DNA from 4 places in the Caballeronia jiangsuensis genome. Region 2 is predicted to be linked to each of the others. Evidence: predicted binding sites of a transcription regulator. Region 2 holds the regulator's gene; each other region holds the start of a gene.

Region 1 (7,368 bases), on a different contig from region 2:
TTCGGCGACAACATGAACGATATCGATCTGCTCGAAACCGCCGGGCATCCGTTCATGATGAACAACGCCAATCCGGACCTCATCAAGCGTCTGCCAGACGTGCCGCGCGTCGGGAACAACTTCGAAGCGGGCGTTGCGCATCAGTTGCGCAAGCTGTTCGGCATTCGCGACGAACTGGCGTCGCCGGGACAGACGCCCGACTGAGCGTCGGGCGCGACGGGCCGCCGGATTTGCCGGCAGCCCGTTTATCGCTTATCCGCGATGGCCCCAGTTGTTGCCGTAGCCGCCGTGGTTCCAGCCCGCGCGGTTATAACGGCCGTAATCGTGGCCGTAGCCACCGTGCCAGCGCGGTTCCTCATGGCGATAGTACGGCGCGCGATACGCAGGCGCCGCAGGACGCACGTACACCGGAGCCGGCGCCACATAAGCCGGCGCGCCGAGCGATACGCCGATGTGCAGATCGCTGTGAGCCTGAGCCGCTCCGACAGCACCGATTGCAAGGCCGGTCGCGACGAGCATTTGGGTGACGATGCGCTTCATTGTCTTTCTCCTTTAAGGCGACGTGTGTCGCATGAGTTCAATGTAAGCGTCCGCCGTCTTACATGCTTCGAGGACTTGTTACGGTGTGCAAGGGCGGCGTAAGGGCGGTGGAAAGGGAAGCTGGGCGGGTGACATCGTTGGAAGCCTTGTCGGACGGCCCTTCCGCGTCTTGCTCTGTGTGCAGGAAATTGGGTTCGCAACAATTCATAAGCATGCTGCGTAATTCGGCATTACATTTGTCGCGCGCTTTTAATCATTCGAATGCGCGGCGTAGCGTGAAAACAAAAACGGGCGCATGTAGCGCCCGTCTTTTATTTGCCGCCGACGCTTACTTCTGGCGCGTCAGAGCCGGATACAGCAGGCCCGCGAGAATCGCACCGACGATCGGCGCGATCCAGAACATCCACAGTTGATCGAGCGCCCAGCCGCCGACGAAGAACGCCTGGCTCGACGAGCGCGCCGGATTCACCGACGTATTGGTGACCGGAATCGAGATCAGGTGGATGAGCGTCAGGCACAGGCCGATTGCGAGCGGCGCGAAGCCTTTCGGCGCACGGTCGTCGGTGGCGCCCAGGATCACGAACAGGAAGAAAAACGTCATCGCGACTTCGCAGACCAGCGCCGCCACCATCGAGAAATGACCCGGCGAGTGCTCGCCGAAGCCGTTCGCAGCGAACCCGCTCGATGTGAAGTCGAAGCTCGGGTTGCCCGTCGCGATCAGGTAGATGACCCATGCGCCGAGCGTCGCGCCGATAACCTGCGCGACGATGTACGGCACGAGATCGCGCACCGGGAAGCGGCCAGCCGTCGCGAGACCGATGCTCACAGCCGGATTCAGATGGCAACCGGAAACGTGTCCGATGGCATAGGCCATCGTCAGCACCGTGAGACCGAACGCCAGCGCAACGCCAGCGAATCCGATGCCGAGTTGAGGAAAGGCCGCGGCGAGCACGGCGCTTCCGCAGCCGCCCAGCACGAGCCAGAAAGTACCGAAAACTTCAGCGCCGAGACGCTTCGACAAATGCATGATCCTGCCTTCGTGAAAAAATTGAAAAGCCATTGATTTAAAACAAGAACGCGTGATGCGCTCGCGGAGCGGAGTTTAAGCGCGGAGTCTCTGGCGAACTGTCAAAAATGGTGGATCAGCTCTCAATTCACGGGCATCGAAACGAAACTTCGGATTGTTCTTTATAGGGTGCGCAAAAAAGTGCGAAGCGCGCGAACGGCGCGCGCAAAAAAATACCGCCCGGCAAGCGGGCGGTATTCGATGCGACTTGAAATCAGGCGAGCGGTATGACGATTACCCCACCGCAACCTGACGCAGCACCGGGCGCTTCGCGGCCTGGAGCATCGCGGTGTAGCTCTCGACGTAGTTCTGCGCCATCGTGTGCGCGCTGAAGCGGCGTTCGAACTGCGCGCGAATTTCCGTACGCGAGAGTTCATCGAGTCGTTGCAGCGCGCCGACCGCGCCCTGCACGTCCTCGCAGATGAAGCCCGTCACGCCGTGATCGATCACTTCCGGCACCGAGCCGCGATTGAACGCGATCACCGGCGTGCCGCAGGCCATCGCCTCGATCATCACCAGGCCGAACGGCTCGTTCCAGTCGATCGGGAAAAGCAGTGCCTTCGCGCCCGACAGGAATTCTGGCTTCTGCGCCTCATTGATCTCGCCGATGAACTCGACATGCGCCTGCGACAGCAGCGGCTCGATCGTCGATTTGAAGTATTCCTGGTCGACCTTGTCCACCTTGGCGGCGATCTTCAGCGGCAGACCGCTTTGAGCCGCGATCTTGATGGCGAGATCGGCACGCTTTTCCGGGCAAATGCGGCCCAGGAACGCGAGATATTCCGGCTTCTTGTGCGGCTGCGGCGTCAGCAGTTCGCTCGGCAGACCGTGATAAACGGTGTTCAGCCAGTTCGCCTGCGGTAGCGGACTACGCTGATTGTCCGAGATCGAAATGACGTTCGCCTTCGTGAACGTGTTGAAGATCGGCTGCAGTTCCGGCAGATCGAGACGGCCGTGCAGCGTCGTCACGAACGGCGTATCCATCTGCGTGAACAGCGGGAACGGCATGTAGTCGAGGTGGAAGTGCAGCACGTCGAACTCGTGCGCGCGCTGGCGGACGGTTTCGAGCAGCAGCATGTGCGGCGCGAGCGCATCGCGCACGGTCGGGTCGAGACGCAACGCACGCGGCCACACCGCGTCGAGCGTCGCCTTGGTTTGCGAATCGCCGCTTGCGAACAAGGTTACATCGTGGCCGAGCTCGACGAGCGCATCGGTCAGATAAGACACGACGCGTTCAGTGCCGCCGTAAAACTTCGGAGGAACTGCTTCGTGCAACGGTGCAATTTGTGCGATTCGCATAACGTGACTCTCCATGTAGGTGAGGCATTGCAGTCACGCTCCGGTCGAGCGCTCAACACATGCCATTCGGGCGGGCCGCGTGTGGTGTAGACGCCGCCCGAGATCGGCCCGGAGATGAAAAACATCGCGACCGGGTTATCCCTTACTGCCCATTATCGGGATCGAGAGCGGCATTTCACGTCATTTTTCAATCGCTTATCGTTGTTACAGCGCGAAACATGTGCTGTTACGAAGTCAGAAATTGCACCAAAAAAGATGATGTAGACGGATTTGAAGCGTGGAACACGCCGCGGGGTTGTTACAAGCAATTTGCGGTCCTGCGGGCCGAACATTGCAGCAATTGACGGTCCGACGCGGCCCACAGCGAAAAGCCGAAACGCCGGCATTAAGTCAGACGAATAATTGCCGATAACTTATGTCTGCCGATCGGCAAGCGAAGGGCGTGGGCGTGTAAGAAATATTCCTACACGAATCTTCGCGAAACTCCGTCGTTGCGTCGGAAGGTTTGTCCGACAGGCGCGGCCGCGGGCATCGGCGACAATCGAATCGAGACCAGACAACGCGCGCGGGGCCGCATTCGCCTGTCCTTTGCGAATTCGAGCAAACGTTCACCCGCCGGGCCTGACCAGCCAAGTATCGATTCGGGGAAAAACATGACGATCAGCAATACGAGTACGCTCGCGGAAATCCGCGAGGTGAATCTGTCGTACTTGCTCCTCGCACAGCGGCTCCTTCAGGAAGACCGCGTTTCGGCGATGTACCGCCTCGGGCTTTCCGCGCAGGTCGCGCAGGTGCTGACCTCGCTGACGCTTGCGCAGGCGGTGAAAGTGGCGTCGTCGAGCCATTTGCTGTGCCGCTTTCGTTTCGACGATCACACGCTCCTCTCGTCACTCGCCGACAAGGACAAGAGCGCGGCGCTCGCGCACGCCCACGCGGCGATCCTGCTGGCCGACGGTCCCGTCGAGCAGATCGGCTGAACCACGCGACAACCCGATGGCGACAAAAAGCGTGGTCGCGGAAGTCCGCGAAATCACCCTGGCGATCGAGCTGATCGAACTGGGCGCGCGGCTGCAGTTGCTCGAAGCGGAAACGAGCCTCTCGCGTGACCGTCTCATCAAGCTCTACAAGGAGCTGAAGGGCGCGTCGCCGCCGAAGGGCATGCTGCCGTTCTCGACCGACTGGTTCATGACCTGGCAGCCGAATATCCATTCGTCGCTGTTTCACGCGATTTATCGCTTCGTCGATACGCACGGCGGCGTGAAGTCGACCATTCAGACGATCGTCAAGAGCTACCGCCTGTACCTCGAACATCTCGAGATGCACGGCGACGAACCCGTCCTCTCGCTCACGCGCGCGTGGACACTCGTGCGCTACTTCGAATCCGGGATGCTGCAGACCAACGCCTGCACGCGCTGCGGCGGACGCTTCGTCGCGCACGCGTACGAGCTGCGCGCGGGCTATGTCTGCGGCCTGTGCCAGCCGCCGTCGCGCGCGGGCAAGACCCGCAAGGCGATCGCATCGTCCGGCGCGGCGGAGCGCGCTCCAGGCATCGCGGCCTGACGCCGCACTTCCGGCACGGCCCGCTGCCACACGGGGTTTACCGTTTGCCGTCCACGCGGATTTGCCCCCAAAGTTTTTCAGTCGAGTGCCGTAAACCACTTAACGGCGGTCTTACCGCATCAAAACGTGAGGACTCGACTGTGCTGATTTTCGTTGGATCGCTCGTGACATTGCTGTCCGTTTTCGGCGGTTACGCGCTCGAAGGCGGGCACCTTGGCGCGCTCATGCAGCCGGTCGAGATTCTGATGATCGCGGGCGCGGGCGTCGGCGCGTTCATCCTCGGCAACAACGTCAAGACCATCAAGGCGACCATTCAGGTTCTGCCGACGCTCTTCAAGGGCGCGAAGTACGACAAGAGCATGTACATGGAGCTGATGGGCCTGCTCTACGTGCTGCTCGCGAAGGCGCGCAAGGAAGGCACGCTCGCGCTCGAAGCGGATATCGAAGATCCGGCGAAGAGCCCGGTCTTCAGCCAGTACCCCAAGATTCTCGACGATCACCATATCGTCGAATTTCTGACGGACTATCTGCGCCTCATGGTCAGCGGCAACATGAACGCGTTCGAAATCGAAAGCCTCATGGACGAGGAGATCGAGACGCATCACGTCGAGGGCGAGGCGCCCGCGCATGCGCTGACCAAGGTCGGCGACGCGATGCCCGCGTTCGGCATCGTCGCGGCCGTGATGGGCGTCGTGCACACGATGGCCTCCGCCGATCAGCCGCCCGCGATTCTCGGCGAGATGATCGCGCAGGCGCTCGTCGGCACCTTCCTCGGCATTCTCCTTTCCTACGGTTTCATCGGGCCGCTCGCGAATGTCGCGGAACAGCGCGTCGCGGAGCAGACCAAGATGTTCCAGTGCATCAAGGTGACCATTCTCGCGAGCCTGAACGGCTACGCGCCCGCGATCGCGGTGGAGTTCGGCCGCAAGGTGCTGTTCTCGACGGAACGTCCGTCGTTCTCCGAACTGGAAGAACACGTGCGCCGGGTCAAGTCGAAGTGACCGGAGCACAGCGATGAGCAACGACAGCGAACGGCCCATCTTCATCAAGCGCATCGTCGCCGGCAAGAAGGGGCATCACGGCGGCGCGTGGAAGCTCGCCTACGCGGACTTCATGACCGCGATGATGGCGTTCTTCCTGCTGATGTGGCTGCTTTCGTCGACGTCGCCGGTGCAGCGGCGCGGCATCGCCGAGTACTTCAACATGCCGCTCAAGGCCGCGATGGTCGGCGGCAAGTCCGTCGGCATGGACAACAGCATTCTCATCGGCGGCGGCCGCGATATTTCCAGCAACGAAGCGGGCGCGGCGCGCAGGTCCGACGGCAGCACGCAGCTCGCGCAGCGCGCCTCGTCCAACAACGACGAAGAATTGCTCAAGGCCGCGCAAGGCGAGCTCGAACGGCGCGAGCAGGTGCGCCTGCATGATCTGCAGGTGAAGCTCATGGCCGCGATCGAGGCCAATCCGACGCTGCGCCAGTTCAAGCAGCAGATCCGCATCGAGTCGACGCAACAGGGCTTGCGCATCGAGATCGTCGATACGCAGAAGCGCCCGATGTTCGCGCTCTCCAGCAACGCCGTGCAGCCCTACATGCGCGACATCCTGCGCGAGATCGGCAAGACGCTCAACGACGTGCCGAACCGCATCGTCGTGCAGGGACACACCGACGCCGTGAAGTACGCGGGCGGCGAGAAGGGTTACAGCAACTGGGAGCTGTCGGCGGACCGCGCGAACGCGTCGCGGCGCGAGCTGGTCGCGGGCGGCATGGACGAAGCGAAAGTGATGCGCGTGCTCGGGCTCGCGTCGACGCAGAACCTGAACAAGAAGGATCCGCTCGATCCGGAGAACCGGCGCATCAGCGTCATCGTGCTCAATCGCAAGACGGAAATGTCGATGCTGCGCGACGACGGCTCGCCGGGCGCGACGCTCGACAACGGCACGGACGCGCAAGGCGCGCCGGCGACTGCGCTCGGCCAGCTCATCCCTGGCATCGCGGCCCGGCCCGCGGCGCAATGAGCAAATTGCTCGAAAAACAGGCTCAAGACTCGGCACGTTTCGACCGTCATCACGGCAAGAGACAAACATGATCAAAAACATTCTGGCAATCGACGATTCAGCCGCGATGCGGCAAATCCTCTCGGCGACGCTGGCGACGGCGGGTTACGAAGTGACCGTCGCGTCGGACGGCGACGAAGGGCTGGAGTGGGCGCTCGCGGAGCGCTTCGACCTGGTTCTGACCGACCAGCACATGCCGGGCAGAAGCGGACTCGATCTGATCGTGGCGCTGCGCGCGAACCACGCCTACCGGGCGACGCCGATCCTGGTCCTCACGACCGAAGGCGGCGAGCCCTTCAAGGACGCGGCGCGCTCGGCGGGCGCGACGGGCTGGATCGAGAAGCCGCTCGATCCGGACCTGCTGACCGAACTGGTCGCCGCGCTCTCGGAAGACACGCAGCACTGAAGCGAAAGCAAAAGACAACCCGCGCACGCACGCGCCGACGGTGACTCAAGCATGACACTCGACATTACCCAGTTCTATCAAACCTTCTTCGACGAAGCGGATGAACTGCTCGCGCAGATGGAGCAACTGCTGCTCGTTCTGGACATCGCGAATCCGGACCCGGAAGACCTCGCGGCGATCTTCCGCGCGGCGCATTCGATCAAGGGCGGCGCGGCCACGTTCGGCTTCACCGCGCTCACCGAGACGACGCACATCCTCGAATCGCTGCTGGACCGGGCGCGCAACAACGAGCTCGTCCTGCGCCGCGACATGATCGACACGTTTCTCGCGACCAAGGACGTGCTCTCGGATCAGCTCGCCGCCTATCGCGCGAGCACGGAGCCGGATGCGGCCGCGGCCGCGGCGATCTGCGCGAAGCTGGAGCGCCTGAAGAACGAGCAGGCCG
Region 2 (7,368 bases):
AGTCCGCCATCGGAAGTCTGCACGACTTCATAATCCGGCACTTCCGTATGCGCGTCCTCGCCCAGAATCCCCACATGCACGAACGAAAAGTGCGCCATATCGAGAAAATTTTCGACGACGCGCGGCGCCGATGACCTCACCGTCTGCGGCGCGAGATTGATGCGCCGGCCACCGGGAATCGCGGCTTCGGGAAAGAAGTCGAGCGCGTAGGCCGGCTCGCCGAAGCACATCCACACGACGCCGTACTTCTCCTCGCTGACGAACGTCGTCGCGCAGGCACGTTTCGGAGGACGCAAAGATGGATTCGATGGAATCCGCAAACACTGCCCTTCGATGTCGTAACGCCAGCCGTGATACGGGCACACGATCTGATCGCGCATCACGTGCCCGAGCGACAACTGCGCGCCCCGATGCGGACAGTAATCGCGCCACACATGCGCCGCGCCGATACTGTCGCGCCACACGACAATCCGCTCATCGGCCACGACGAACCCGCGCGCGCCGCCTTCGGGAACGTCTTCGCTATTGCAGACCGGCAGCCATTCGCCGGCCAGAGAAATGGATTCGTCGCGCATCACGGTGAATCGGAAATAGAAGTGCGAAAGCCGTTATTACACGAAACACAGCGTCTTCGCAAAACGTTGCAAAATAGCGGATCGCTCGCTCGGCGCAATTCGATACCACGCCATAAAGCCGATGCCACGCGACGGGGCCGCAGTACACGACAGCAAGATAAAAGAAAGAAATCACCATCCAGGGGTTCAGTATGGAGCAGGCGCATCAACCGGCACGCCGGCCTTATGCCTTCGCATGGTCCGAGCACCGGAATCCCGAGCGCGAGCAGGCCACGCTGCGGGTCTGGATGGGAGCGGCAGTTCTTCTGGCCTACGGCATCTTCGCGTGGCTCCGGCCTTCCTACGATGCACTCGCGGTCGCGCGTCTCATCGCGCTCTACGTGTCTTACGGTGCGGCCACGCTGCTGATCGTCAGCCGCATGAGCACGCCGTCGGAGAAGCGTCTCACGGTCACGACCATCGTCGATCAAACGCTGCTCGGGCTCGCGCTTGCAGCGGGCGGCGCGATTGCGCTGCCGCTCATCTGGGTGATGTTCTGGTTTCTGATCGGCTCGGGATGCCGTTACGGCAAGCGCACGCTCGCGGTGTCGTGCGCGACGGCGCTTATCGTCGTGATGGCGCTCGGCGTCTGGCAGCCGTGGTGGCGCGCCAATCTTCCCGCCGCGATCGGGCTCGGTTTGAGCGTGCTGGGCGCATCGGTGTATTTGAGCGTACTCGTCGATCGCCTCGGCAATGCGAATCGCGATCTCGCGCGTCAGGCATCGACCGATCCGCTCACGGGCCTGTCCAACCGATACGCGCTCGAACGGATCGTCGATCGTGCGATGACCGCGCGCGAAACCGATGGCGACGATGCCACCGCGCTCCTTCTCATCGATCTCGACGGCTTCAAGGAAGTGAACGATACCTACGGTCACGCGGTCGGCGACATGCTGCTGCAAGCCTTCGCGCAATCGCTCGCGAAGCGCATGCGCAAGTCCGACACCATCGCGCGTCTGGGCGGCGACGAGTTCGTCGTGCTCGCGCATCAGGTGCGCGACCGCGCGGCGGTGCTATCGGTGGCCGACAGCATTCACTCGATTCTCGACGCGATGACATCGGTGCAGGAGCGGCCGGTGTCGGTATCGGCGAGCATCGGCGCGTGTCTGCTTTCGAGCGCGACGAGCGCGCAGCAGTCCGGCATCACCGCCGTGCTGCGCGCCGCCGATCGTGCGATGTATCGCGCGAAAAGTCTCGGCGAAGGGAAAACGGTCTTCGCCGAAACGCGCGACTTCGAAACGAGCTGAATCAGGCCTCGACGCTCGTCCACGCCTGCTCGCGCAGCTTCGTGCGCAGACGTGCGACCGCCTGGCTGTGCAGCTGGCACACGCGCGATTCGCTCACTTCCATTACCGCGCCGATTTCGCGCAGGTTCAGGCCGCGTTCGTAGTAGAGGCTCATCAGCAGCTTCTCGCGCTCGGGCAGCTTGTCGATCGCTTCGATCAGCGCGCCGCGCAGGCTGTCGTCGAGCAGCGCCGAAAGCGGATCCGAGCGATCGACGCAATAGCGGTCGAGGAACGGCTCGTCGTCGGCGGAGCGGTCGAAGTCTTCGTAGTAGATCAGCTGGCTGCCGTGCAGATCCTGGAGCATCGACTGATACTCGTCGAGCGGCATCTTCATGTGCTCGGCGATCTCCGTCTCGCTCGCGGAGCGGCCGAGGTTCTGCTCGACCTTATGCACCGCCGATTCCACTTCGCGCGACGTCTTGCGCATGCTGCGCGGCAGCCAGTCGTTGGCGCGCAGCTCGTCGAGCATCGCGCCGCGAATGCGCTGGCTCGCGTAGGTTTCGAATTGCGCGCCTTGATCTTCCTTGTAGCGGCTCGCCGCGTCCAGCAGACCGATCATGCCGGCCTGGATGAGATCGTCGAGATCGACGCTCGCCGGCATCTTGGCGACGAGCTGAAGCCCCAGCCGACGAACGAGCGGCGCATATTTCGTCAGGACGTCCGACTGTGAGAGTTTGCCTTGGGCGTTATACATCATGGTCACCTATCTTGATCACATCGACGCCGTGCTGCTCATTGCAAAGTCGTGAAGCGCGGCCACACGATGCGCCGCCTCCCGCCCGCCCTGTTCAGAGTCGCCAACCGGAATTCGCGCGTCTGGCTGGCCGTTCGCCGCGCGCATGTACGGCGCGGGGCGCATCGGCCAGTGGAGGAGCTCCGCCGCGATCGCGCGGTAGTCGCGTGCCGCGGCCGTGGCCGGGAACGCTTCGACTGCGCAGCGTGAGAGTTCCTTTGCCCGAGCGACGCGCGCATCCTCGGACACATACCCTGCCTGCACGAGCGACACGGCCAGATACCGGCTCGCGACGCCCGACAGGTTGTCGAACGCGACCGCCGCGTCAGCCGGGTTCTGCACGTGATTGATGAGCACGCGGAACTGGCCGATCGCATGGGCGTAGTGCAGGCGCTTCATGCACGCATACGCCTCGGTGATCGCCGACGCGGCCACCCGCGTCACGATGAGAAAGTCATGCGCCTGTGCCGCGAGCGTCGACAGCGCGCCGTGACGGTCCAGTTGCGCATCGATCAAAACGATGTCGGCCGGACCATCGAGCAATGCGCGGCACTGCGCGGCGTCGTGGCTGATGCGCTCGTCGCGCGGTGCGGCGATCTGCGAGAAGCCGAACGGCGTGCGCTCGACGACATCGGCGAGCGCGCGGCGGCCGGACATCACCGCGGCGAGCGTGCCTGCATCGGACAAACCCAGCATGCGGCTCACCGATCCCGCGTCCTGATGCTCGTCGATCACGAGCACATCCTTGCCGTGCACGGACAGCGCCGCGCCGAGATTCACCACCGCCGACGTGCACCCGATGCCCGCCGGCCCGCCCGCAACCGCCACCACGCGCGAACCGGCACGCGTGAGCAGCCGTCGCAGACCTTCCGCCTGGTCGAGCACGAACTTATCCAAAGTGCACCCCATGCAGTTCGGTCGTGGCGCGCGCGGACAATGCGGAGAGCAGCGCCGGCACTTCTTCGTCCTGCGGCACGAACGGCGAGCCGTCGCGGGGAATGCAGAATGCGCTCTTGATGAGAAAACGCTTGGTCGCGACGTACAGGTTCTCCGGCACCTTCTGGCCGGTCGACACGTAATGCACCGGCAGCTTGTAGCGGATGACCGTATCGAGCACGCCGCCGAGATTCGTCGCTTCGTCGAGCTTGGTCAGGATGCAGCCCGCGAGCGGCGGCTGATCCGCGGCGCTCTTGTATGCCTGCACGACTTCGTTGAGCGTGTCGCCGTGGCTCGTCGCGTTGAGCAGCAGGATGCGCTGCACCGGATGACCCGCGCCGCACAGCATCGCGATCTGATCCGAGACCATGCGGTCGCGCTGGCTCATGCCGATCGTGTCGATCAGCACGATATGTTTGTTGCGCAGCTCGGAAAGCGCGAGCTGCAGGTCGGCGGCGTCCTTCACCGCGTGAACCGACACGCCGAGAATCTTGCCGAAGATGCGCAGTTGCTCGTGCGCGCCGATCCGGTAGCTGTCGGTCGTAAGCAGCGCGACCTTGCTCGCGCCGAAGCGCATCACGCAGCGCGCCGCGAGCTTCGCGGTGGTCGTCGTCTTGCCGACGCCCGTCGGGCCCATCAGCGCGAACACGCCGCCGCGTTCCATCAGCGCATCTTCGCTATCCATCACCGGGATGTTCGATTCGAGCACTTCCTGCACCCATTCGAGCGCGCCTTCCACGCTTTCCATCTCCGGCATGTTGTCCACCATCATGCGGACGAGTTGCGCGGAGAAACCGGCGGCGAAGAGACGCTTGGTCAGCGCGCCGCCCGTCGGGTTGCGGCGCTGGCGCTCGCCCCAGAGCAGACCGGAGAAGTGCTCTTCCATCATCGAGCGCATCGACGAAAGCTCGTTCATCACCGTTTCGTTGACGACCTGCTCCATGCGTGCGCGGATCGCTTCCGTCACGACCGCCGCCGCGTTCGCCGGCAGACCTTCGAAGGCGCCTTCCTGCGCAGCCGGCGCGGTGCTCGCCGCCGGTGCTTCGGCGTGCGGCGCGCTCGCGTTGATCTTCTGCGCGGCGCGGCGTGCGGCGACCTGCGCGGCTTCGCGTGCCCAGTCGGGCGTTTCGACCTTCGATTGAACGCGCGCCTGAGCGATGGCTTCCGCGCGGTTCGCTTGCGCATGCGCTTGCTGGCGAATCGCGTACTTGCCTGCTTCCGGCGTTCTGTCGGCGCGCGTCTCTTGCGCGGCGACAGGAACCGGCACGCCCATACCGCGAGCGATCGCGGCGGACGCCGTCAGCGGTCGGTTCGACGGCATCGTCGCCTGCTGCGCGATGCGCTTCGCGTGCTCGATCAGCCACGGATTCGAGTCGGCCATCGTGCGCGGCGCTTCTTCGTCGGATGCGGCTTCGTGTTCGTGCGCGAAATCGTCTTCATCGTCGGCGTCGGTGTTTGCGCCGAAGACCGACGAAAACACGTCGCCGCTCGCGTAGGGATTCGCGGCGGATTGCTTAGCCGGCAGCGCGGCGGCCGCGGCAGCCAGCGCGGCGCGCGACGAGCCCGCCGAGCGCACGGCCTGTTCCTTCGCGGCCGGCGAGATCGACGCGATATCGCTGTCCGCGACGCCGACGATCTCCACGGAACCATCATCCAGCGTGCGATTGGACAGCACCACGGCATCGGGGCCGAGCGCTTCACGAACCTGGCGCAATGCGTCGCGGCTGTTCGCGCCGATGAATTTACGAATGTTCAAACTTGCCCCCGATGAGGTGAAACTGCGATCTTTGCGAGGCGGACCCGCTTGGCTCGTTGCCGTGTCCGCTTTTCAGTGAAGCCATTATTGCGAACTCCACCCTTTCTCCATCGCTGGATAAGGGGCGAGAAAAAGGGGTATTTCGGCTGATGGAAATGCCGCGGGCGGCGCGAACAGGTCGCGCGCGCCGGGAAAAAATTCCGCTTTGCTTCTGGCCGCGTGCTCGCCCGACGGCGTAAGCTTTAGGGCAATTCGCTCACGGTCCGGCCCGCATCCACGACGGTCCGGACACTCACAGGAGAGTTCTTCGCATGGCGTCCGCTGTCCCCTCCGCGCAATCCGCTTCTCCCGACAATCAAACTACCGGCGCGCGTCTTCTCGTCGATGCGCTCGTGCATCACGGCGTCGAGCGCGTGTTCTGCGTGCCCGGCGAGAGCTTTCTCGCCGTGCTCGATTCCCTGCACGACGAAACCTCGCAGATTCAGACGATCGTCTGCCGCCACGAGGCGGGCGCGGCGAACATGGCCGAAGCGGTCGGCAAGCTGACGGGCAAACCGGGCGTCGCGATCGTCACGCGCGGGCCGGGCGCGACGCACGCGTCGATCGGCGTGCACACCGCGTTTCAGGATTCGACGCCGATGATCCTGCTCATCGGCCAATGCGCGCGGGATCACATGGACCGCGAGGCGTTTCAGGAAATCGACTATCGGCGCATGTTCGGGCAGATGGCGAAATGGGTCGCGCAGATCGACGATCCGCGCCGCGTGCCGGAGTACATGAGCCACGCGTTTCACACAGCGACCTCGGGCCGTCCGGGTCCGGTCGTGCTCGCGCTGCCCGAAGACATGCTGACCGAAGCGGTCGCCGCAGCGCCGCCCGCGCCGCGTTATCAGCGCGTGGCGGCATCGCCGTCGGCGGCGCAGATCGACCGGTTGCGCGAACTGCTCGCCAGCGCGAAGAAGCCGTTCGTGATCGCGGGCGGCAGCGGCTGGACGCTCGAGGCGACGCAGGACTTCGCGCGCTTCGTCGAGCAATGGCGGTTGCCGGTGGGCTGCGCATTCCGCTATCAGGACACGCTGTCGAACGAGCATCCGAACTATGCGGGCGATGTCGGCCTCGGCATCAATCCGGCGCTCGCCGCGCGCGTGCGCGATGCCGACGTGCTCTTCGTGCTCGGCCCGCGCATGGGCGAATCGACGACGGGCGGCTACACGCTGCTCGACATTCCGAAGACGAAGCAGACGCTCATCCACGTGCATCAGGGCGCGGAGGAGCTCGGGCGCGTGTACAGCGCCGATCTGCCGATCGTCTCGGGCATGCCGGAAATCGCGTCGATGCTCGCGGCGCTGACGCCGCCCGCGAATATCGCGTGGAATGGCGAGGCCGAGGCCGCGCACGCCGCGTATCTCGAATGGCGCACGCCGCGCCCGATGCTCGGCGATGTCCAGCTCGGCGAAATCATGCGCCAGCTCGCGGAAACGATTCCCGCCGATTCGATCCTCACGAACGGCGCGGGGAATTACGCGACCTGGCTGCATCGGCACTATTCGTATCGGCATTTCCGGTCGCAGTGCGCGCCGACGAGCGGGGCGATGGGTTACGGCGTGCCCGCCGCGATCGCCGCGAAGTCGCTTTATCCGGACCGCACGGTGATCGCCTTCGCGGGCGACGGCTGCTTCATGATGTCGAGTCAGGAACTCGCCACGGCGATGCAATATGAATTGCCGGTGATTTTCATCGTCGTGAACAACGCGCAGTACGGAACGATCCGCATGCACCAGGAGCGGCATTACCCGAATCGCGTGCATGGGACGGGGCTGACGAATCCGGATTTCGTCGCGTTTGCGCGCGCGTTCGGCGCGCACGGCGAACTCGTCGAAACGACGGATCAGTTCATGCCTGCATTCGAACGCGCCCGGAATTCCGGCCTGCCCGCGTTGATCGAGATCCGCATTCCGCAGGATCAGAGCACGCCGGGCGCGACACTCGAACAAATTCGCCGGCAAGGACAGCGCTAAGAGACAAACTTTCAATCTTCTTGCA
Region 3 (7,368 bases), on a different contig from region 2:
TGCTATGCAAATCGGCGCGCGCATCGTGTGCTTATCAGACGTGTCCGTGCGGCGCGGCGCTCGCGGCATCCGTGTCGTCGGGCAGGGGCGCGACGCCCGTTTCGATGAAGCGCCGGCTGATGCGATGGAACCGCAGCGTCATCAATACGGCGACGCTCGCGAGTCCGGCGGCGAGTCCCCACCACAGGCCTTTCGCGCCCAGCTCGAAGTGGAACGCGAGCACATAGCCGGTCGGAAAGCCGACGCCCCAGTAGCCGAACGCGGCGGCGAGCATCGGGATGCGCGTGTCTTTCAGGCCGCGCAGGCAGCCGGAGCCGACCGTCTGCATGCCGTCGACAATCTGGAACACGGCCGCGACGCCGAGGAGCGACGCCGCGAGCGCAACGGTATGCGCGTTGGCGGGATCGTCGAGATTCAGATACAGGCCGACGATCGCGCGCGGCACGGTGATCAGCACGAGTCCGGAGCACACCATGAAGCCGACGCCGAGCGCGAGCGCGACGAAGCCCGCGTGCCGCGCCGCGACCGGCACCCCCGCGCCGACCCAGTAGCCGACGCGCACGTTGGCCGCCTGACCGATCGCGAGCGGCACCATGAACGCGACCGACGCGACGTTGAGCGCGATCTGATGCGCGGCGAGCGGTGCTTCGCCGAGCAGGCCGACCATCATGCCGGTGGCGAGAAAGAGCGTCGATTCGACGCCGTAGGTGATCGCGACGGGCCAGCCGAGGCCGAAGAGCTCGCCCATCAGCGGCAGACGCGGGCGCGCGCGCACGACGAAATGCCGGTAGCGCGGCCGCAGATGCAGCACCGCGACGAGCGCGATCGCGATGCCCCAGACGGTGATCGTGGTCGCAGCGGCCGAACCGAGAAAGCCTTCGCGCGGCAGGCCGTACGCGCCGTGGATCAGCCCGTAGTTGAGAAAGCCGTTGACGAACACGCCGCCGATCGAGATCCACAGGAGCCTGCGCGCCGCACCGATCGCGGGCAGAAACGCGCGCATCATCCCGACGCCGATAAGACTGGCCGGCGTCCCCCAGCGCAGCACCGCGCAGTATTCGCCGACGTTCTTCGCGAGCGTCGCGGGTTCGTGGAACGCGAGCAGGATCGGCTCGGCGTAGCTCAGCAGCACGAACGCGGGCACGGCGAGCAGTATGGAAAGCACGAGCCCCGTCCAGTAGATGCCCGGCACGCGATCGTCGGCGTTCGAGCCGCGCGCGTGCGCGACCGACACGGAAACCGATGTCAGCACGCCCTGCAGCAGCGTCACGACGACGAAGAAGAGGTTCGCGCCGAGCCCGCCCGCCGCCAGCGCGTCGGGGCCGAGCGAGCCGAGCAGGATGGTGTCGGTGACGCCCATCGCCATCTGCGAGAGTTGCGCGATGGCGAGCGGCGCGGCGAGGCGCGCCGTATCGACGGCATGACGCGAGAGGCTCGGCGGTCCTTGATGCGCGCGTGTCGTGCGCGTGACTTGCGGTTGCATGGCTGCTCGGATCGAAAACAAAGGCGGCGCTCAGCGCACTGAGCGTCGCGGACTGGAAAGCGGAAGGGCAACAAGCGGAGCGCGCTGCGAAACGTGCGCTGACGGGAAAACCGACGCTACAGACCCGGCGCTGAAACCAGAACGAAAGACGACTAGCTTATTGCGTCGCGTGCGGCATGTCGATGACGCGATCGCTTATGGCCGGATTTTCTCAAGTGCGCGGCGCGTGCGCGCAACTGGCGGCGATGCTATTCGGGCGCGCGCACGTGGATCGTCTGGCCGTCGAGCTTCACGCGCTGACCCGCGCGGATCTTGCACGTTTTGCGCAGCTCCACCTTGCCGTCGACGGTGACATCGCCCATTGCGACGCGCGCCTTCGCGGAGCCGCCGCTGTCCGCGAGGCCCATCAGCTTCAGCAGATTGTGGAGTTCGACGTAATCGCCGGTGAGGGTGAACTGGAGTGGCGGCATGGGACGGGTGATGCGGGAAAGGCCTCCATGATAAACCACGCACAAACGTGCGCCGGGCATGCGTCGTGCTGAGTGCCATCGCGGGACCGGTAATCGGATCGCAAGCGAGCTGGTTGGCAAATGTAGCCAGATGAAACCGTCGGTAACAATGACTGGTTTTAAAGAACTCGCCCGATCGGTGCCCGGTCCGACCGTTTGATCGATGAAGCTTCGGTCATCTTTCCAAGCGACAAAAGTCGCGCGGCTCGCTCGTTTCACCGCTTTCAGCGCGCCGCCGACGCCAACTACAGAGAGGACTAGCTTATGACTCGCGCACGAATCCTTTTGATCGGCTCCGCCATCGCCACGCTCGCCGCTTCGGGCGCTTACGCTCAGACCGCGACACAGCCCGAGCCGGTGCAACCGCAGCCGATGCAGGCCCAGCAGCCGATGACGCCGCCGCAGCAGAACGTCGTCGCGCCGGCGCCGACCGATCCGCTCGTCCAGCGCCGCAACGCGAACGCGCAGGCCAACGCCGAGTATCGCGCGTCGAAGAAGGCGTCGAAGGCCGAGCTGAAGGCGCAGAACCAGCAGGCCAAGGCGCAATACAAGGAAGAGGTGCAGAACGCGAAGATCAACCGCAAGGCGGACAAGGACGCCGCCAAGGCGGAACTGAACGCGACGGAGCCGGGCACGCCGAAGGACGCGGGCCTGCAGCACTGAGCGTGACGCGTCGCGAGGCCGCGCGTCGCGGCGCTCGCGGCATCTAAAAGAAGGGAGGACATCATGAATCGAAAAACCAATGCGCTGCTGGCGGCGCTGATCGCCGGGACGCTTGCGAGCGTGAGTGCGGCATCGTTCGCGCAGACGACATCCGACGCCCCGACCGCCGCCGATCAGAAGGCCGCGAAGGAACAGTCGAAGGCCGACAAGAAGTCGGCCGTCGCGCAAGCCAAGGCCGACAAGAAGAAAACGGAGGCGCAGTCAGACGCCAACGAAGCCGCCGCCGACGCGAAGCTGAAGAACGCGAAGAAAGCGGAGTAGTACGCGCTTTCGTAGCGACGCGAGCCCGGTTCATCGCGAACCGGGCTCGTTTCATTTGGGGCCAAAAGCGTAGTCGAGCCAAAGACTTGCGCGCGCGGGTTGTATGGATATACAGTGTGCGTCACTCTTTTGCCGCCGCCTTCCTTCACGTGCTCACGCTTCCCGACACCGCCGACGCCGCTTCCGATTCCACCGCGAAACAGGTCGCCGACTATCTCGCGAAGCTCAACGAGGCGCAGCGTGAGGCCGTCGAGTTCGGCGTCGATGAACCGGGTCGCACGGGCGGGCCGTTGCTCGTGATCGCGGGCGCGGGCTCGGGCAAGACCAACACGCTGGCGCATCGCGTCGCGCATCTGCTGGTGAAGGGCGCCGATCCGCATCGCATTCTGCTGCTCACGTTTTCGCGGCGCGCGGCGCTCGAAATGACGCGACGCGTCTCGCGCATCGCGATGAACGCGCTCGGCAAGAAGAGCGCGATCGCGCAGGGGCTGACGTGGTCGGGCACGTTTCACAGCGTCGGCGCGCGGCTGTTGCGCGATTACGCCAATCTCGTCGGGCTCGCGCCATCGTTCACGATCAACGATCGCGAAGATTCCGCCGATCTCATGAATCTGGTGCGGCACGAGCTCGGGTTGTCGTCGAAGGAGAAGCGCTTTCCCGCGAAGTCGACCTGTTTCGCGATCTACTCGCGCGTCGTGAACACGGGCGCGTCGCTTGGTAACGTGCTCGATCAGTCGTATCCGTGGTGCCGCGAGTGGGAAGCCGACCTTAAGCGTCTGTTCGCCGCCTACGTCGCCGCGAAACAGGCGCAAAGCGTGCTCGATTACGACGACCTGCTGCTCTACTGGTCGCATCTCGCGGCGGAGCCTTCAGTGGCGGCGGATCTCGCTAGTCGGTTCGACCACGTGCTCGTCGACGAATATCAGGACACCAACCGCCTGCAGGCGTCCATCCTGCTCGCGATGAAGCCCGACGGGCGCGGCCTCACGGTCGTCGGCGACGACGCGCAGTCCATCTATTCGTTTCGCGGCGCGACCGTGCGCAATATCCTCGATTTTCCCGGCCATTTCGATCCGCCCGCCGCGACCGTCACGCTCGATCGCAACTATCGCTCAACGCTGCCGATTCTCGAGGCATCGAATGCGGTGATCGGGCTCGCGTCGGAGCGCTACACGAAGAATCTGTGGACCGACAAGGCATCGGCGCAGAAGCCGCGCGTCGTCTCCGTCGCCGATGAAGCCGATCAGGCGCGCTATGTCGTCGAAAAGGTGCTCGAAGCGCGCGAGGCGGGCATGAAGTTGAAGGCGCAAGCGGTGCTGTTCCGCGCCGCGCATCACAGCGCGACGCTCGAAATCGAACTCACGCGGCGCAACATTCCTTTCGTGAAATTCGGGGGACTCAAGTTTCTCGATTCCGTCCACGTGAAAGACGTGCTGGCGGTGCTGCGCTGGGCGGAAAATCCGCGCGACCGCGTCGCGGGTTTTCGGGTCGCGCAGTTGCTGCCGGGCATCGGTCCGGCCATCGCCGGGCGCTTGCTGGATAGCGTCGCGCAGGATCAGGCGCCAGGCGCGATTGCCAGATTTCAGGCTCCCGCGCGAGCCAGCGAAGACTGGCCGCGCTTCGTCGGGCTGATGGCGAAACTTTGCGGCCGCGAATCCGGCTGGCCGGCCGAGTTCGAAATGATCCGCCGCTGGTACGAGCCGCACCTGGAGCGCAATCACGAGGACGCGGCGATCCGCATCGGCGATGTGCTGCAGATGGAGAGCATCGCGTCGACGTATCCCACGCGCGAGCGCTTTCTCACCGAACTCACGCTCGATCCGCCCGACGCGACGAGCGACGAATCCGGCGTCCCGATGCTCGACGAGGACTATCTGATTCTTTCGACCATCCACTCTGCGAAGGGCCAGGAGTGGCGCAACGTGTTCGTGCTGAACGGCGTGGACGGCTGCATTCCGTCCGATCTGGGCACGGGCAGCGACGAGGAAATCGACGAGGAGCGGCGTCTGCTCTACGTGGCGATGACGCGCGCGAAGGAAGACCTGCACATCATCACGCCACAGCGGTTCTACGTGCACAACCAGACGCATCTGGGCGACCGGCACGTCTGGGCGCAGCGCACGCGCTTCATCCCGCCGCATCTGATGCAGAACTTCGAAGCGGCCGCGTGGCCGCCGGTGATCGCGCCCGCCGCGCCGACGGCGGCGGGGCTGGCGGCGGCCGCGAAAGCGAAAATCGATATCGCGGCGCGCCTGAAGGGAATGTGGGATTAACGCTGCGCGCGTGACGGTCGCGGAGCGCGCGGCGACGGTGCAAAGATGCTGCGCAGCCACGCGGCGAAGCGCGTGAAGCCGTCGTAAGGCTCTTCGACGAACAGTTCGGGCCGCAGCGAGCGCACATATTCCAGCACCTGTTGCGCTTCCTGCTTCTGGATCGACCCATAGAAAATGCCGAGCCGCAGCAGGCAGCGCAGTTCGCCCAGCTTTTCACGCGCGGTCGAGCCGATGCTCGTCTCCACGGAAATCTTCGTTTCGTACACGCGCTGGCGCAGCGAATCCGCGAGACGCCACGCGGGCGTCTGCATCTTTTCTTCGACTTCGCGGATGTCCGCCGCAGCCGATTTCATTTGCGACGCGAGCATGTCCACTTGCGACACATCGCCCTTCGCCTCGGTGACGATCGCGGTCGCCCACGCGCGCGACGCCGCGATGAGATCCTCCGCGGTCCAGTCGGCGCGGATCGCGAACGCGAATCCGTGCTCGGAGGCCTGACGGATCAGGATTTCGACGACATCGGGAAACTCCTTGTCGAGCGCGCGCTTGGCCCACGCGTACTGGCCGTGCGTGAGCATGCGCTGCACCGCCTGCTCGGTCAGCGGCGTGTCGTTGTCCAGCAGCTTCGCGCGCAGGAAGTCTTCGAACGTCGGCGTGACGAATTGCGGATCCAGCTTCAGCGACAGGCGCATGAACGCTTCGAAATCGCGATGCAGCGAAGCGATCGTCTCTTCGCGCAACGAAAGGGTGATTTGACGCATGTTGGTTCCCGGTTCCGCGTCCGGATGGTCCGGAGCGCGAGAAATGCCTTTGGCGCCGCTCTCGGGGCGGAGTCCATTCGTTTCTGATATCGGCGCGCTTTCCGGGAACTTGAGGATTTTTCGATGCTTTTTGAAAGCCGTTGGCTAGCGAATTGACGGAAACGTTTAGCGCAGCACGGCGAACTGCCAGACGAAAAATACCGTCAGCGACACCGCAATCGTCAAAAGCGGCCGTTTCGTGAGCGCGCAAACGATGATCGCGACAATTGCCGCCACGAGCTGCGGATTGCGCCAGGTGATTTCGGCGCCGTTGCCGTGCGGCGAGACGGCCATCGGCACGATGATCGCCGTGAGCACCGTCACCGGCACGAACGAAAGCGCGGTGCGCACGATCGGCGGAAAGGGCAGGCGCTCGCCCAGCACGAATACGGCGGCGCGGATCACATATGTGACCACCGCCATGCCGAGGATCAGCGTGATGTAGTTCATTGCGTGCGCTCCTTGGCGTTCTTCAGGCGGTTTTTCTCGTGCGGGCGGTTCTCCATCAGCGTGAGCACCATGCCGACCGCGACGCCCACGAACACCGCCGCAAGCAACCCGAGCTTGTACGGCCAGCCCTGCCAAGCGAAGGACAGCACGCCTGATGCGAGCGCCGCCGCGACGAAACGCACGGCGACAAGCTGCGGCACGATGATCGCGATGAACGTCGCGACCATCGCGAAGTCGAGGCCGAGCGATTTCAAACCGGGAAACGCCGCGCCGAACAACAGGCCGAGGAGCGTCCACAACTGCCAGTTCAGGTACATCGCGACGCCGGAGCCGAAAAAGTAATGCGGGCCGGTCTCGCCCGGCGCGCGCTTCTGATAATGCGCGTAGGCGACGGCGAAGACTTCGTCGGTGAGAGTGCCCGCGAGCGCCCAGCGCCAGCGGCGCGGCAGATGCGCGACATACGGCGCGAGCGTCGCCGAATAGAGCACGTGTCGCAGATTGACGACGAGCGTCGTCGCCCAGATGACGGCGAAGCTCGCATGCGACGCGATCAGGCCGACCGCGATGAACTGCGCGGAGCCCGCGAACACCGCGAGCGACATCAGCTGGCCATGCCAGAGCGCGAGCGGACTTGCGGTGACGAGCGTGCCGAAGATCACGCCGAAGGGCGCGGCGCCGATCATCATCGGAATGGTGTCGCGTGCGCCGGCAGCGAATTCGCGCAATGCGGCGCCGGAAGGTTGTGCGGGTGTTGCTTTCAAGGTTTCCTCCTATGGAAGCGAGGATACGCAAGACGCCGGCTTACACGCTTGTACGTTCTTGCGCTTTCCTGGCTGGGCGAAGCGCTCAGCGCCAGCGGCCGGGCGGCA
Region 4 (7,368 bases), on a different contig from region 2:
TTGTCGATCATCGCGTGCGATCTCGCGGAAGTGCTGGGCGGAGCGCTCGCGTTTCACTTGCTGTTCGGTGTTTCGCTGATATGGGGCGTGGTGCTCACCGCATTCGATACGCTCATCGTGCTCGGATTGAAGGGCAAGAACTTTCGCGATCTCGAAGCGATCATGCTCGGGCTGATTGCGACGATCGGCGTGGGTTATGTCGTCGAACTCGTGCTCGTCAAGCCGCATTGGCCTTCCATCGCCGCGGGGCTCGTGCCTTCGATTCACGCGTTGAGCGAGCGCGAACCGCTCTATCTCGCGATAGGCATTCTCGGCGCGACCGTGATGCCGCATAACCTGTATCTGCATTCGTCGATCGTGCAGACGCGTGTCGTGAATCGCGATGCGAAGAGCCTCGCGTCGGCGATCCGTTTCTCGCGGCTCGACACCATCGTGTCGCTGGTTCTTGCGCTGCTCATCAATGCGGCGATCCTGATTCTCGCGGCATCGGCGTTCCATGCGACGGGGCATACGCAAGTCACCGAAATCGAGGATGCGTACAAGCTGCTTGCACCGATCGTCGGCACCGGGCTTGCCGCAGTTCTTTTTGCGGTGACGCTATTCGCGTCGGGACAAAGCTCCACGTTCACCGGAACCATCGCGGGGCAGGTGATCATGGAAGGGTTCCTGAACCTGAAGATTCCCTGCTATCAGCGAAGGTTCATCACGCGGGCGCTGGCGCTCGTGCCGGCATTGATCGGCGTGTATGTGATGGGGAACGGCGCAGTCGGGAAGCTGCTCGTCGCGAGTCAGGTCGTGCTGAGCTTGCAGTTGCCGTTCGCGCTTTATCCATTGATTAGGATGACGAGCGATCGAAGCCTGATGGGGACATTCGCGAACAAGCCGCACATGAAGTTCTTCGCGTGGCTGCTGTTCGTCGTGATCAGCGCGGCGAACATATGGCTCGTCGTGCAGACGGCGACGGAGTGGATCGGCTGATCGAATATGAGCGCCATGCACCGGTCACGTACATGGCGCGCCACCCACCTTTACTGGGCCGACAGATAGAACGCCTGGTCTCGTTGCGGCGTCACGCCGACGATCGTGAGCTGCCCGTTCACGACAGTCGCTTCGACGGACACCGACACGTTGCTGAGAGCACATAACGAGCCCGTGAAATTCAGCGTGCCGTCGAGCAGATGCTTGCCGGTCGGGCGCGGTTTGAAGCTGCCCGTGAACGTGCAGGCATTCTGTGTGCCCTTGGCCGTGCCGTCGGCGGCGACCGTGATCGTCGAGACCGGCGTGACGCCCGCGCCGCTGGTCCACGCGCGCGCGACGTCGCCGATGGCGATCGGCGTGTCGTATGTCGCGTTGTAGTTGCCGTTGAAGCTCGTGGCGGTCGTATCCGGGCTGACGAAGAGGCTCGTCGTCGCCGTGAGCGCGCTCTTCGCGGTGAAGTTGCCGGACAGCGTGCCGGCGCGAATCGCGCCAAGCGTGTGAAAGCCGACAGTCGCCGGATCGGTGAACGCGCCATCCGTTGCCGTCATGATGCCTTCGATCAGCCAGACAAACGAACCGTTCTGCGTATAGATACTGAAGTACTGGCCGGTTTCGAGGACGATGGTCTGTGCCGCAACCGACTGCGACGAATTCACCGAGCCGTACCAGATGCCTTCCGGCAACGCGTGGGACGGATTGGGGACGCAGGACTTCGTCAGCGTGCCGAGGTCGGTCTTGCAGGTCTGATCGTCGCCCCCGCCTCCGCAGGCGGCGAGTATGGGCAGGGCGAGCAGCATCAGCTTCGATAAGAGTTTCATAGCGTATTGTGGGTCTTTGTAGTAGGCACGGACTGCGGCTCTCTTTACGGCGCACCGACAAGGGGTTAACGGAACATCGGCGAAAAACTTTAGATGCGCGGACCACGCTGCTGAATATCGAGTGCAAAGAAAAGCGCCATGCCTTTGCAGGCATGGCGCTTTGACCCGATCCGGCGAATCCCTACTTCACCACCGCGACCGGCGCATTCGATTTGGCCGCCACTGCCGATGGAATCGCCGCATCGACAGGCCGCGTCTCATCCACCGTGGTCCGTCCGCCATCGCGGAAGAACGCCTGCTCGGCCGCCTTGTTCAGCACGAGAATACTGATCCGCCGATTCGTAGGCTCATCGACGACATCCTTGTTGAGCGGCAGCACGTCGGCCAGCCCGCGCACCTGCAGCACCTTGCTTTCCTTCATGCCGCCCGCGACGAGCGCGCGTCTTGCCGCATTGGCGCGCTCACTCGAGAGTTCCCAGTTCGAATAGCCCGCCTGACTGCCCGAATAGGCCACCGCATCCGTATGACCCGCGATCGATACGCGGTTATCGACATCGTTCAGCGATGCGCCGATGTTGGTCAGGATCGTCGTTACATAACCTTCGATCTTCGAGCTGCCGGAGGCGAACATCGGCCGCTTGAGCGAATCGACGATCTCGATGCGCAATCCTTCGCTCGTGATCGCGATGCGAATCTGATCCTTGAACGCGCGCAACGCGGGCATCTGCTCGATGAGCGCCATCAGCTTCTGCTTGAGCTGCTGCAGCTTCTGCAAGTCTTCCATCGCGACGGCCGCGCGCGCGATCGATTGCGGCACGGGCTGCGCCTGACTCTTCTTGCCTTCACCCGGACGCGTGCTCGACAAATCCTTGCCGCCGCCCGTGATGACGCTCGTATGCGCCGACGCGCCGCCATCGTTGCCAAAGAGCGCGGAGAGCGGCGTATTGAAGTACTGCTCGATGCCTTCCTTGTCGTACTTCGAGGTCGAGCCGAGCAGCCACATCAGCAGAAAGAACGCCATCATCGCGGTGACGAAGTCGGCGTAGGCGATCTTCCACGCGCCGCCATGATGACCGTGGCCGTGCGCCTTCTTCTTGCGCTTCACGACGACGGTAGGCGCGAGCACCGATTGCAGCGGATCGCGTGATGGTTTCTCAGCCATGATGTCTATGCCGTGAAGTTAGGAGGCCGACTTCGGCATCTTGGTTGCGCGCACCGCGTCATCGAGTTCCTTGAAGCTCGGACGGTCGGCGGTGAAGAGCACCTTGCGGCCGAACTCGACGGCGACCGTCGGCGCATAGCCGTTCATCGATGCGAGGAGCACGGACTTCACGCACTGGAACGGTTTTGCTTCGGCCGCGCCCTTGGCGTTGAGCAGATCCGCGAGCGGGCCGATGAAGCCATACGCCAGCAGAATGCCGAGGAAGGTGCCGACGAGCGCACCCGCGATCATCTCGCCGAGCACCGCGGGCGCTGCGCCCACCGAGCCCATCGTGTGCACGACGCCCATCACGGCCGCCACGATACCGAACGCGGGCAGGCCGTCCGCCATCTTCTGGATCGCATTGGCCGCGACCGCGCTTTCGGTGTGATGCGTCTCGAGTTCCTCGTCCATCAGATCCTGCATTTCGAGCGCGTTGACGTTGCCCGCCGACATCATGCGCAGATAGTCGACGATGAAATCGAGCAGATGATGATCGGCCATCACGTGCTCGTACTTCTGAAAGACCGGGCTGGACTCGGGCGCGTCGACATCGGCTTCGAGCGCCATCATCCCTTCCTTGCGCGCCTTCTGAAGCAGTTCGTAGAGCAGCGCGATCAGCGCGAGATACTTCTCTTTCGAGTAGCCGCCGCCCTTGAAGGCCTTCGGGATGGATTGCAGCGTTTTCTTGAGCGTGGCCGTCGGATTCGATACGACGAACGCGCCGATCGCCGCGCCGAAAATACACAGCAGCTCGAACGGTTGCACGAGGGCGGCGAGGTGGCCGCCGACGCCGATGAAGCTTCCGATCACCGAGCCGATAACCAGGACCCATCCGATGATGACAAACATGTTTTCTCCGCAAATGTCCGGGCGCCGCGAGCCGTGCGTGCTCGGGATTGAGGCGCGCACGGCTCGCGACGCATTGTTTCGCTTGTTGTGGGGCTTATCGGCTTTTAATCACCGGACATTTAGGGTGACGCGCGCAACTTTTTCTGCGCAAATGTTTGCGGAGTAAATCTTACGTTCGTTCGCGATACAGTCTCATGCCGTTCGAGGCGATTACGTCGCGGGTAATGGATCGTGCGCACGGGCTCGTCTAACATCGGTCGCATGAACTCGACCCTTGCACACTCCGCCATGCAATCGAGCGTCGGCACGCTGTTGCGCGAATGGCGTCAGCGGCGACGCCTGAGCCAGCTCGATCTCGCCGGCGTCGCGGACGTCTCCACGCGTCATCTGAGCTTCGTCGAATCGGGACGCTCGCTACCGAGCCGCGAGATGCTCTTGCGCCTCGCCGAGCAACTCGACGTGCCGCTGCGCGAGCGCAATACGCTGCTCGTCGCGGCTGGTTATGCGCCGCTGTATCGCGAGCGCGCGCTCGCCGATCCGCAACTCGCCGCCGCGCGCCGCGCTGTCGATCTCGTGTTGAAGGGGCACGAGCCTTATCCCGCGCTCGCCGTCGATCGTCACTGGACGATGGTCGCGGCCAACGCGGCGTTCGCGCCGCTCGTCGCATCGGCGGATGAAGAACTGCTCGCGCCGCCGGTGAACGTGCTGCGCCTGTCGATGCATCCGCAAGGTCTCGCCGATGTCATCGACAACTGGCACGAGTGGCGCGCGCATCTGCTCGCGCGTCTGCGCCGGCAAATCGACGTCTCGGGCGACGCGACGCTCGCCGCGCTCTTCGCGGAACTCGAAGCGTATCCCGCGCCCGCCCATGCCGGGCATGCGACGCGAGCGGACACCGATCCGGTCGTCGTGCCGCTGCGCATGCGCACGCAATACGGCGTGCTGTCGTTCTTCAGCACGACGACGGTCTTCGGCACACCGGTCGATATCACGTTGTCCGAACTCGCGATCGAGGCATTCTTTCCCGCCGACGACGCCACGGCCGCCGTCCTGCGCCAACTCGACGATGCAAGACGTTGAGCTTGCGTCGCCGCCCGCATGCTTACAGAATTGAACCTGGTGCGCATGTGCGAATCAATGAGAAGGCAGGCCGCGTGCTGACGGTGCGCAGCCTGTGTCAGCTTTTGTCCAACCAACGCGGAAGGCAGCGATGATTCAAACATTCGAGCAGGTAATCGGCGGGCAAAACATGCAGTTCTGCGCGAGCATTGCAGAAGGTGGCGGACCGGCGCGGGTCATCATCAGCCGCGCGGATTCGGCGGAGTCGCTCGTGATCGTCGAGGCGGACGGCATCATCGGTGCGATCAAGGCGGAAGTCGAAGCGCCCGATACGCTCGTCGCCGATGCCGTGCGCAAGGCGCAGCAGGAAGCGTTGATCGAGCGCGCGCTGGAAACCGGCACCGTGCAGACGACGAGCCTGTAGCAGCGTTTCAGGCCGGTCCATCAGGAAGAATGCCCGCGCGGCGCATGCGGCCGCGCGGGCATTGCTTTATTAACTCGCCAGTCGTTCAGCCGGTCACATGCGCGGCTCGCCGTTCTTCGGATCGGCGGGCACCATCGGCGTGGCGGAATCCGGGCCGTCGGGCATGTCCGGATCGTCGGGGTTCGGCGGGGCGTCCGGATCGAGCAGCTTGTCCGGGTCCGGTTCGAGAGGCTCTTCGGGGGAGCGAGGCATCGTCGACATGGTGATCTCCTGAATCTTCCGTCAATGGATGGATCTTCCAGCGTGCTTTGCCCTGACACTGCAACGTGCGTTCCCGCTGCCGCCCGTCTTCATTCGGCTTCGTCGGAAAGCGCGCCGCACGCGCGTTTCGTGGCTTCCGTCTTCGCGCTCGCCGGATTGCGCACGTGGCGCGCGATCAGCGCGGCGGCCAGCAAAAGCGCGACGGAAATCGCCGCCGACCAGCGCACCGCATCGACGATATGTTCCGCGTTCGGCGCGCCGTCGCCGTGCGCCGCGAGCGCGCCGAATGCCGCGACGCCGATCGCGCCCGCCGCCTGCCGCGCGGTATTGAGCACCGCCGACGCCGTGCCCGCGCGCTGCTGGCCGACGGTGCCGAGCAGCGCGGTCGTCATCGCCGGAACCGCGAGGCCCATGCCGGAGGGAATCAGCAGGAACGGCACGAGTAGGGCGGCCGTGGGCGTCGTCGCATCGACGAAGGCGAGCGCCGCCAAGCCCGCTGCATCGAGCAGCGCGCCGGCGATCATCGGGCCACGCGAGCCGAAGCGCGCCACGACGGGGCCGCTCGCGAGGTTCGAGATCAGGAAGCCGCCCGTCAGCGGCAGGAACGCGAGACCGGTCTGCAAGGGCGTATGACCGAGCACACGCTGCAAATACAGGCTCAAAACGAAGACCATTCCATAATAGGTGAGATTCACGCCGATACCGAAGACGACGGCCGCGCTGAACGTGCGCTCGGCGAAGAGCGAGAGCGGCAGCATCGGCGCGCGGCTTTTTCGTTCGATCGCGATGAACGCGCCGCCCGCCGCCAGCGCGAGCACGAGTCCGCCGATCACGAGCGGATGCGCCGGTCCGAGCGGACGCAGCTCGATCACCGCGCCGACCAGCGCCGCGAGCGCGACGATCGCGAGCGCCTGGCCGGGCAGGTCGATGCCGTCCGCATGTTCGTGGTCTTTCGCGCGCGTTTTCTCGACCCACACGAGCGTCGCCGCAATGCCTGCCGCGCAGATCGGCAGATTGACCCAGAAGATGCTGCGCCAGCCGAACGCCGCGATCAGCACGCCGCCGACGATCGGCCCCGCCGCGATCGACACCGCGCCCGCCGCGGTCCAAAGTCCGACCGCACGCGCGCGCAGGCGGCGGTCGTGGCCGCATGACGCGTTCAGGAGCGCGAGCGAATTCGGCAGCATGCCCGCCGCACCGATGCCTTGCAGGGCGCGCGCGGCGATCAGTTGGGTCACATCGCGCGAAAAGGCGCACGCGAGCGACGCCAGCGCGAAGAGCGCGAGGCCGCCGAGGAACATGCGCCGCGCGCCGAAGCGATCGCCGAGCGAGCCCGCCGAGAGCATGAGCGCGGCGAAGGCGAGCGCGTAACTGTCGACGGTCCATTGCAGGCTCGCGACACTCGCTTGCAGGTCGTGACCGATGCTCGCGAGCGCGACATTCACGATCGAGACATCGAGCTGAGAGACGACGAAGCCGACGCTCGTCGCCGTGACCACGAGCATCTGTCGGGCGGACAAATGCGTTTCGGATGAGGAAAGGTTCGAGTTCATGCCTTTAATCGTAAGCGCGTCGCGCGTTCGATGTTTCAGCATGGCCTGAAACGTGGAAGTCGAATGAAAAATGGCGCGCCGGGTGAGCGGCGCGCCATTTTCCCAACGACGTCAACGCTGAATCAGCGTGCTTCCCTGATGAAGAACGTCGTCAGCGCGCCGACCGCGCACAGTGCGCCGACATAGACCGCGGGCGCCATCGGGCTCGATTTCATCATCAGC

What was found. Region 2 encodes FliA, which starts transcription of late flagellar genes. Its sites were predicted from a motif close to CTAAAGTTTNNNNNNNNNNNGCCGNTA; they were not measured.
Region 1: the regulator FliA is predicted to act here: its motif matches at 4,533-4,559, upstream of motA (flagellar motor stator protein MotA).
Region 3: the regulator FliA is predicted to act here: its motif matches at 6,098-6,124, upstream of PQR08_RS14775 (DUF4088 family protein).
Region 4: the regulator FliA is predicted to act here: its motif matches at 3,945-3,971, upstream of motA (flagellar motor stator protein MotA).

The regions. Positions count from the first base shown of each region.
Region 1 covers NZ_JAQQDB010000015.1:131,344-138,711, forward strand. Annotated here, with positions in the region: gene PQR08_RS17930 (Cof-type HAD-IIB family hydrolase) at 1-204, shown strand, start outside; gene PQR08_RS17935 (hypothetical protein) at 253-540, opposite strand; gene aqpZ (aquaporin Z) at 869-1,567, opposite strand; gene PQR08_RS17945 (glycosyltransferase family 4 protein) at 1,841-2,905, opposite strand; gene flhD (flagellar transcriptional regulator FlhD) at 3,565-3,882, shown strand; gene flhC (flagellar transcriptional regulator FlhC) at 3,899-4,465, shown strand; gene motA (flagellar motor stator protein MotA) at 4,606-5,466, shown strand; gene motB (flagellar motor protein MotB) at 5,480-6,478, shown strand; gene PQR08_RS17970 (response regulator) at 6,546-6,923, shown strand; gene cheA (chemotaxis protein CheA) at 6,975-7,368, shown strand, end outside.
Region 2 covers NZ_JAQQDB010000011.1:156,404-163,771, reverse strand. Annotated here, with positions in the region: gene PQR08_RS14140 (Rieske 2Fe-2S domain-containing protein) at 1-575, opposite strand, end outside; gene PQR08_RS14135 (diguanylate cyclase) at 767-1,861, shown strand; gene PQR08_RS14130 (RNA polymerase sigma factor FliA) at 1,863-2,597, opposite strand; gene PQR08_RS14125 (MinD/ParA family ATP-binding protein) at 2,613-3,530, opposite strand; gene flhF (flagellar biosynthesis GTPase FlhF) at 3,523-5,325, opposite strand; gene PQR08_RS14115 (thiamine pyrophosphate-binding protein) at 5,637-7,343, shown strand.
Region 3 covers NZ_JAQQDB010000012.1:85,316-92,683, forward strand. Annotated here, with positions in the region: gene PQR08_RS14750 (MATE family efflux transporter) at 35-1,483, opposite strand; gene PQR08_RS14755 (RNA-binding S4 domain-containing protein) at 1,732-1,953, opposite strand; gene PQR08_RS14760 (hypothetical protein) at 2,257-2,655, shown strand; gene PQR08_RS14765 (hypothetical protein) at 2,719-2,976, shown strand; gene PQR08_RS14770 (ATP-dependent helicase) at 3,126-5,249, shown strand; gene PQR08_RS14775 (DUF4088 family protein) at 5,246-6,010, opposite strand; gene PQR08_RS14780 (AzlD domain-containing protein) at 6,176-6,499, opposite strand; gene PQR08_RS14785 (AzlC family ABC transporter permease) at 6,496-7,260, opposite strand; gene PQR08_RS14790 (helix-turn-helix transcriptional regulator) at 7,346-7,368, opposite strand, start outside.
Region 4 covers NZ_JAQQDB010000003.1:194,200-201,567, forward strand. Annotated here, with positions in the region: gene PQR08_RS04670 (Nramp family divalent metal transporter) at 1-978, shown strand, start outside; gene PQR08_RS04675 (hypothetical protein) at 1,029-1,796, opposite strand; gene motB (flagellar motor protein MotB) at 1,978-2,958, opposite strand; gene motA (flagellar motor stator protein MotA) at 2,977-3,849, opposite strand; gene PQR08_RS04690 (helix-turn-helix transcriptional regulator) at 4,111-4,929, shown strand; gene PQR08_RS04695 (hypothetical protein) at 5,060-5,332, shown strand; gene PQR08_RS04700 (hypothetical protein) at 5,426-5,593, opposite strand; gene PQR08_RS04705 (MFS transporter) at 5,683-7,146, opposite strand; gene PQR08_RS04710 (MFS transporter) at 7,269-7,368, opposite strand, start outside.